2 regions of the Pseudoalteromonas sp. BDTF-M6 genome follow, and region 2 is predicted to be linked to the other one. Evidence: predicted binding sites of a transcription regulator. Region 2 holds the regulator's gene; the other holds the start of a gene.
What was found. Region 2 encodes FliA, which starts transcription of late flagellar genes. Its sites were predicted from a motif close to CTAAAGNTNNNNNNNNNNNNGCCGATA; they were not measured.

Region 1 (4,515 bases), on a different contig from region 2:
CCAAAGACCTTGGAAAAGGTTGGCGCACCGGGTTTAGACTTGGGCAGCTCGCTTTCGCTGGGATCGAATTTAGGCACCGCATGATAGCCGATGGGATCGGCTTCGGCGGGCTTATAACCCTTACCTTTTTGCGTTTTTACGTGCAGTAACTGGGGTCCTTTAAGGTTGCGCATATTGCGCAGGGTGTCGACCAGCATGTTAACATCATGACCATCGATAGGACCGATGTAGTTAAAACCTAATTCTTCAAAGAAGGTACCTGGGATCACCATGCCCTTGAGGTGTTCTTCCATGCGACTGGCCAGCTCTTTTACCGGTGGCAGTCCGGAGAGCAATTTTTTGCCGCCTTCACGAATATTGGTGTAAAAGCTACCGGAAAGAATACGGGCGAATTGATTGTTCAAGGCGCCGACGTTTTCCGAGATAGACATCTCATTGTCATTGAGGATAACCAGCATATCCGATTTTACATCACCGGCGTGGTTCATGGCTTCGAATGCCATGCCAGCGGTAATGGCGCCATCGCCGATTACGGCCACGGTTTTACGTCCTTTCCCTTCTTTTTGCGCGGCAATGGACATGCCCAGTGCCGCAGAGATAGAGGTACTTGAGTGACCGACGCTAAAGGTGTCGTACTCGCTTTCACCTCGGTAAGGGAAGGGGTGTAGGCCATCTTTTTGGCGGATGGTGTGCATTTGCTCGCGGCGACCGGTGATCAATTTATGCGGGTACGCCTGGTGACCCACATCCCAAATCAAGCGGTCGAACGGCGTGTTATAGACATAATGCAACGCCACAGTCAGTTCCACCGTGCCTAAACCCGAGGCAAAGTGACCACTGCTTTGTGATACGGAGTTCAGTAGGTAATCCCGCAATTCATAGCTAAACGCGCCGAGCTTATCTTGTGCTAGGTCGCGCAGTTGTGCAGGTTCATCAACCTGATTTAAAAGGGGATACTTGCTACTATCCAAATTCATGCGTTTTATTATCCTTCACTGCGATGGCCCGAGTATATCAAAATGGGCACGGCCATCTGTAGTAATTTTTAATGATCTCGGGCGATGATGTATTGCGCCAGTTGCGCCAGCATCTTGGTGTCATAGGGCAGGCTGTCGAGGGCCGCAATGGCCTCGTCATAGAGCTGCTTCAGTTTGGCTTTAGCGCCATCTAAACCGAGCAGAGCCGGGTAGGTTGCTTTGTTGGCGGCCACATCCGAGCCTTGCGGTTTGCCTAAGGTCTGGGTATCGCCTTCAATATCCAGAATGTCGTCCTGCACCTGGAACGCCAGGCCAATGGCCTTACCGTACTGTTGTAATGCCGTTTCGGTCTTATTGTCGCCTTTAGGGGCGCATAAATAGCCAAGTTCGATGGCGCAGCTCAAGAGGGCCCCAGTTTTGGCATTATGTATCTGCTCAAGCTCATTGAGACTGATGCTTTTGCCGGTGGCGGCGATATCTAAGGCCTGGCCACCCACCATACCGAGTAGACCGGCTGCGCGGCTTAAGCTTTGTACCAGGCGGATTTGTGCGCCCGCCTCAATGTTAAAGTCGTTAGCGCTCAGTAATTCAAAGGCGATGCTTTGCAGTGCGTCACCGGCCAAAATAGCATGGGCTTCATCATAGGCAATATGGCAAGTGGGTCGACCGCGACGTAATTCATCGTCGTCCATGGCCGGTAGGTCATCATGCACAAGAGAATAGCTGTGGATACACTCGATGGCCGCGGCGGCCTTATCGAGATCGCTCTTGTTGGCACCGAGCATGGTGCCGACGCAATAAACCAAAAATGGGCGCAATCGTTTGCCGCCATTTTGTACGCTGTACTGGCTGGCCGCGAGGATCCGAGGTTGAGCGTCTTGCTGGCTGTGGAAATAGCTTTCTAGGGTGTGTACTACGTCTTGTTGCGCTTGTGCTAAGGCTTGTTTTAATTCCACAGTGACTATTACTCTTGAGGGTCCATAGGCGTTAATTCGCCGTCGAGATCATTGCTCATCAGCATGCTCACCTTTTGCTGCGCATGATCCAGTTTTTGCGCCGAGGCATTGGCCAGGCTGATACCGCGTTCAAACTGCTTTAAAGAATGTTCAAGCGGCATATCGCCTTGTTCCATCTCGGTGACAATTTGGCTCAGTTCGTTGATTGCGTCCTCAAAGGTGAGGTTTTCTGGTTTTTTTTGTGCCATTGCCTGCGCTCTCGTTACTGAATTGCTAAGAGCGCCAATTTTAGGGGTATTCCGTGACTAGGTCAAAGGAGGTGATGATTTTAGCCTGCTCTAATGCGCAGAATTTTAAATAAAAGGGTTAAGTAATTGCATCAGTTGCCGATAGCCTAAGAGTATTTATAATAGCGGCAAATTTTTATACCAATTGCATTGATGAAATGAGCAATGATAGCGACAGATAAACACTCGGGATAACAAGGCGAAAATGATGACATACAGTCGCTCTGTATGAATGATTTTTAACGCAGATAGTCCGGTGTTTGGTTCGCTAGATTGGGCAAGGCATTAATAAAATTGGTATTAAGCACCCGAGCCAGGCTCAAAGAGGTGCGAAATGCAGTAACTGTGGGTGGAGGACGTGTGGATTTAGCAACCATTATTGGTATTCTCGGCGCGATAGGCTTTGTAGTCATGTCTATGGTACTTGGTGGCGATGTAAGTATGTTTTACAACACCCCATCGGTACTGATTGTTTTTGGTGGCTCGCTGTTTATCGTTCTTGCTAATTACACCATGGGGCAGTTCTTTGCCATAGGTAAGGTGGCCGGCAAGGCCTTTATGTTTAAGATAGAGTCGCCGGATGAGTTGATTGAAAAAGCCGTAGAGCTGGCGGATTCGGCCCGTAAAGGTGGCTTCTTGGCGTTGGAAGAAGCGGATATCCGCAATAAGTTTATGCGTAAGGGCATCGACATGCTGGTTGACGGTCACGATGCCGACGTGGTGCGTGCCACCTTACAAAAAGACATTATGCTGACCTCGGCGCGCCATCAGCAGGGCGCCGGTTTATTTAAAGCACTCGGGGATATCGCCCCCGCCATGGGCATGATAGGTACGCTTATCGGTCTGGTGGCCATGCTTTCGAATATGGATGACCCCAAGGCCATTGGCCCGGCCATGGCGGTGGCCTTGTTAACAACCCTGTATGGTGCCTTTTTAGCGAACGTCATAGCCATCCCCATCCAGTCTAAGCTGGAGCTGCGTAAAGACGAAGAAGAGCTGAATCAGCGCCTGATCCTCGATGCGATTTTGGGAATTCAAGACGGTCAAAACCCCAAGGTGATCGAGGGCATTTTAAAGAATTACCTTGCCGAGTCTAAGCGTCAGTTAGATACAGAGGCATGAGCGAGGAATGAGTATGTCCGACGAGCAACCTTGTAAATGTCCTCCTCCCGGGTTACCCCAGTGGATGGGGACCTTTGCCGATTTGATGTCGCTGTTGATGTGCTTCTTCGTGCTGCTGCTGGCCTTCTCGGAAATGGATGTACTGAAATTTAAGCAGATTGCCGGCTCGATGAAGTTTGCCTTCGGGGTGCAAAACAAGCTGGAAGTCAAAGATATCCCCAAGGGCACCAGTGTGATCGCCATGGAGTTTAAGCCCGGGCGACCGGAACCTACCCCCATTGAGACCATTCAGCAGCAAACCACGGAGATGACCCAGCAAATGCTGGAGTTCCAGGCCGGTGATGAAGACTCGGCCGGTGGTCGCCAGGAACAACGCGGCGATCAGCGTGGCGGTGAATCTTCGAGCACAGAAGAGCAACAAGAACAACAGCAGGCGATTGCCACGGCGGATCAAGAAAGGGTCAATGAGCTGGTGAAGAAAATAGCCCAGCAGCTGGAGCAACAAATTATCGATGGTGCCATCGAGCTGGAATCCCTTGGTCAACAGATCATCATTCGTATTCGTGAAAATGGTTCTTTCCCATCCGGCAGTGCGTTTTTGCAGCCGCAATTTAAGCCCATAGTGCATGACATTGCCCGCTTGCTCAAAGATGTGCCCGGGGAGATCACCGTCTCCGGCCACACCGATGATTTTCAGGTCGCTAATGAGCTTTATACCAATAACTGGGATCTCAGTGCCAAGCGGGCGGTAGCCGTTGCCACCGAGATGCAAAAGGTAGAGGGCTTTGATAAAAACCGCATGGTGGTGGTCGGTCATGCCGATACCCGGCCCTTGGTGCCCAATGAAACTGATGAAGACCGTAAGCGTAACCGTCGCGTAGAAATATCCATTATGCAGGGTAAGGCGAAAGAGTCGGAGCCGATAGAAGTTGTGCAGTAAGTATTGGCACTTGTTGAAAAAATTCGTTATTTTATGCCTAGTTTACGATTTAGAAACAAACAGTAGGAGAAGGAATGACTATTTTAAACAAGTTTGCTTATATGCCGGGTAATGGCGGTGGCTCTGATGACAAAACCGACCACGAAGACGGTCAGGGCCAGGATCAAGAACAAAAGCAGCCTCAGGGTTAACAAAGGTGTACCTAAGGTGTACCTAAGGTTTACCTAAGGCCT
Region 2 (4,515 bases):
AAGAGCGCGAACACACGCCGGTGGCCGACTCCTTGCAGGCTTTGTTAGAGCGTCAAAATCCACAACCGAAAAATGCCGCCCTGGCGGATATGTTTTCGCAATCCGGCATCGATTTGCAGCAGTCAGGGCAGCAGTCAGGGCAGCAGCAGGTGCAGCAGCCAGCGTCGCACTACGCCCCGGCAGAATCAGATATGCAACCGCGTGTGCAACCGCGGGTGCAACAACCGCATGCGCCATCACAGCGTCCGGAACCAAGAATGCCCGCCCAACATCTGGGTGATGACCTGGACGGTGATGACTTAGATGACTTCGCTCCGAGCACCAAGGCCGAGCAGGATGAAATCACCGCCATGCGTGACGAAATGAATGCCATTCGCCAATTGCTGGAACATCAGGTATCGGGCTTGCTGTCACAAGACCGTGCCCGTCGAGACCCGACCCGCGCCTGTTTTATCGAGCGTCTGCAAGGCATGGGTATCGATGCCAAGGTGGCCGAGCAGTTGGTGCGTTATGTGCCCGATGACGTTTCCCGTCAGCAAGCCTGGCAGGGAGTGATGGAAATGATGCATAAGCATATGCACACCACGGGCAACGAGATTTTACGCCATGGCGGCGTCTATGCCTTGGTGGGACCCACAGGTGTTGGTAAAACCACAACGGTGGCTAAACTGGCGGCCCTGGGGGCGCAGAGATACGGTGCCGATCAGGTGGCCTTGATCACCACGGATACCTACCGTATCGGCGCCTTCGAGCAATTGGCGACCTATGGGCGAATTATCGGTTGTCCGGTAAAACAAGTTAAAGATGCCAGCGAATTGGCCGATACCTTATTTCAGTTACGCAATAAGCGCCTGGTGTTAATTGACACCGCCGGTATGAGCCAGCGCGATCTGCGTTTAAGCGAGCAGTTAAATACCCTGATGCGCAGCGCCGCGGTTGAGATCCGCAGCTACCTGGTACTCAGTGCCACCGCCCAGCGCGAAGTGTTGCAAGAAGCCATAAAACACTTCCAAAAGGTCGACCTAAGTGGCTGTATTTTCACTAAGCTTGATGAAAGTCTAAGTTTGGGTGAGATTATTAGTGTAGCGATTCAAAATCGCCTGCCAATAGGGTATCTTACTAACGGTCAGCGCGTGCCAGAAGATATCCGGGTTGCAAACTCGGAAAAAATGGTGAGAAAGGCTGAGCAATTGTTTATAAAACGCCAAAAAGCGCAAGCAGCACAGGCTCCAGCAGGGCGTCAGACGGTAGCGTCACCAGCAGTAGGAATGTATGATTAACACCATCTTGGATCAGGCAAGCGGCCTTCGCAGAATGAATCAGAATAATAGTCAAGGCGTAAAAGTAATCGCCGTAACCGGCGGCAAAGGCGGTGTGGGTAAAACCAATGTTTCCCTGAATATGGCCATTGCTATGGGCCAACAAGGAAAGCGGGTTTTAGTGCTTGATGCCGATCTGGGGCTGGCCAATTGCGACGTGATGCTTGGCTTGCGAGTGGAAAAAAACCTGTCGCATGTCCTCAATGGTGAGTGTCACCTGCGCGACATCCTGGTTGAAGGTCCCGCCGGCATCCATATCGCTCCCGCTTCTTCGGGAGCCCAGAGCATGGTGGAACTAAGCCCCGCCGAGCATGCGGGTCTGATCCGTGCCTTTAGCGAGCTCGATAACGATTATGACGTGCTGATTGTCGATACCGCGGCCGGTATTTCCGACATGGTCCTAAGCTTTTCGCGCGCCTCGCAGGATGTGGTGGTGGTGGTCTGTGATGAGCCGACCTCCATTACCGATGCCTATGCCTTGATCAAGGTGCTTAGCCGCGAGCATGGTGTCTACAAATTTAAAATCGTTGCTAATATGGTACGCAGCCTGCGCGAGGGTCAAGATCTGTTCGCCAAGCTGTCCAAGGTCACCGATCGCTTCCTCGATGTCTCACTGGAACTGGTTGCCACCGTGCCCTATGACGAAAACATGCGTAAAGCCACGCGCCGCCAAAAAGCCGTGGTTGATTTATTCCCTAACTCTCCGGCCTCGGTGTCGTTGAAGAGCCTGGCCAACAAGGCCTGGCAATGGCCGTTGCCAAACCATCCTTCGGGACACTTAGAATTCTTTATTGAAAAGCTCGTAGGCGGCTAACGGTTTAGGACGGCTATGAATAGGGTCGCAGGGTATCAACAGCAACAGCAGTTAAGTTCTTTGGTGGAGCGCCATGCTGCATTAGTTAAGCGTATCGCCTGCCATCTTTTGGCGCGTTTGCCCGCCAGCGTGCAATTGGACGATCTCATTCAATCGGGAATGATAGGGCTTATCGAAGCCTCGAAAAACTTCGATGGCAGCAAGGGTGCCAGCTTTGAAACCTTTGCCGGCATTCGTATTCGTGGTGCCATGCTCGATGAAATTCGTCGTGGTGACTGGGCGCCACGCTCATTGCACCGCCATAGCCGTGCCATAGCGCAGGCTATTCACGATTTGGAACGGGCCTTGGGACGCGAGCCAAAAGATGCCGAAGTCGCTCAAAAGCTGGATATTTCACTCGAGGAATATCATACGATTTTAAACGATGTTAATTGCGCCAAGGTCATTGGCATCGAAGATCTGGGCGTCGATGAAGACGTTATCGGCGGTGGCGGTGAGCATGAACAAGAACAGCTCAGCCGCCCCTTTGCCAGCATGCATAACGAACGATTTAATGCCGCTTTGGTTGCGGCGATCAAGTCGTTGCCCGAGCGCGACGCCTTGGTACTGTCGTTGTACTACAACGATGAAATGAACTTAAAAGAAATAGGGCACATACTCGAGGTTAGCGAGTCGCGTGTGAGCCAAATACATAGCCAGGCGATGATCAAGCTTAGAGCCAAGATCAGCGACTGGATCAATTAGTAGTAAGTAAAGCGGGTTTAGACCTCACTGGAGGATACTTTGGATAAGAACATGAAAATTCTCGTGGTTGATGACTTTTCCACTATGAGAAGAATCATTAAAAATCTATTGCGTGATTTAGGCTTCACCAATGTGCAAGAGGCAGACGATGGCAGCACGGCGCTCCCTATGCTGCAAAATCAGGACTTCGATTTTGTGGTCACCGATTGGAATATGCCGGGCATGCAAGGTATTGACCTGTTGCGCGCCATTCGCGCCGACGAGCGACTCAAGCACCTACCCGTATTAATGGTGACCGCCGAAGCCAAGAAAGAGCAAATTATTGCCGCCGCCCAGGCCGGTGTGAATGGTTACATTGTTAAGCCGTTTACCGCCGCGACCTTGAAAACCAAGCTGGAAAAAGTGTTTGAACGCTTAGGTTAAAAAAGAAGGAGAGGTTTATGTCAGCGCCCGCTGCACCTCATATTACCCTGGAGCAGGCCAAGCAGCTTGTCGCGTTCTTGGAACAGGGCGAACAGGAAAAAGCCGACCAATTGATCTTGGATGCGGCCTCGAAGGAGCAATCCGAGCTGTTTGCCGAGGTGGGAAAACTCACGCGCCAACTGCATGAATCACTGAAAAATTTTCAGCTGGATACCCGCCTTTCAGACTTGACCAACGAAGCCATTCCAGACGCCAAACAGCGTCTAAATTATGTTATGGAAATGACCGAGCAGGCGGCCAATAAAACCATGGATGCGGTGGAAGCCAGCCTGCCCATTGCCGAGCGCTTGTCCACCGACCTGCATCAGATCAAACCCAGCTGGGATAAGCTGATGCGCCGAGACTTGCAGTTGGGCGAGTTTAAGCAGCTGTGCCATCAGCTTGACGGCTTTATGGGGCGCTCGCAGAGCAGTACCTTGGAGCTGCACGCTTTGCTTAACAATGTGTTGTTGGCGCAAGACTACCAGGACTTGACCGGTCAGGTGATCCGCCGGGTTATCGAACTGGTTCGTGAAGTGGAAGACAGCTTGATCCACCTGCTGACCGTCTTCGGTGCTGAAGAAGGCGAGCTATTAGAAAAAGAACAAGTGGCCATTAAGGTCAACGGCGAAGGCCCTGAAGGGCCCATTATTGATAAAGAATCTCGTGATGATGTGGTATCAAGCCAGGACGAGGTCGACGACTTGTTGTCGAGCCTGGGATTCTAACAGGAGTGCGGTTGCATGAGCTTTGAAGTAGATGAAGATATTTTGCAGGACTTTCTCGTCGAAGCGGGTGAAATATTAGAACAGCTGTCTGAGCAATTGGTGGAGCTGGAAAATAATCCCGAAGATAAGGATCTACTTAACGCCATCTTCCGTGGTTTCCACACAGTGAAAGGCGGTGCCGGCTTCCTGGCCATGAATGAGTTGGTTGATGCCTGCCATGGTGCCGAAAACGTCTTTGATATTCTGCGTCAGGGGCAACGTCGCGTTACAGCCGAGTTGATGGATGTGATCTTGCAAGCGCTGGACACCATTAACGAGATGTTCGCGCAAATTCAGCTGCGTGCTCAACCCGAGCCCGCCGACCCCGAACTGTTAGCTATTTTACATCAATTAAGTGAGCCGGAAGCACCCGGTGAAGCCCTTGCTACATCTGCACCCGTTGTTGTTC

Region 1: the regulator FliA is predicted to act here: its motif matches at 2,299-2,325, upstream of pomA (flagellar motor protein PomA).

The regions. Positions count from the first base shown of each region.
Region 1 covers NZ_JAGXTQ010000004.1:5,551-10,065, reverse strand. The annotation lists gene dxs (1-deoxy-D-xylulose-5-phosphate synthase) at 1-977, opposite strand, end outside; gene ispA ((2E,6E)-farnesyl diphosphate synthase) at 1,046-1,933, opposite strand; gene KD147_RS09950 (exodeoxyribonuclease VII small subunit) at 1,942-2,181, opposite strand; gene pomA (flagellar motor protein PomA) at 2,581-3,342, shown strand; gene KD147_RS09940 (flagellar motor protein MotB) at 3,356-4,282, shown strand.
Region 2 covers NZ_JAGXTQ010000006.1:52,920-57,434, forward strand. The annotation lists gene flhF (flagellar biosynthesis GTPase FlhF) at 1-1,280, shown strand, start outside; gene KD147_RS13850 (MinD/ParA family protein) at 1,273-2,133, shown strand; gene KD147_RS13855 (RNA polymerase sigma factor FliA) at 2,149-2,877, shown strand; gene cheY (chemotaxis response regulator CheY) at 2,917-3,300, shown strand; gene KD147_RS13865 (protein phosphatase CheZ) at 3,318-4,067, shown strand; gene KD147_RS13870 (chemotaxis protein CheW) at 4,083-4,515, shown strand, end outside.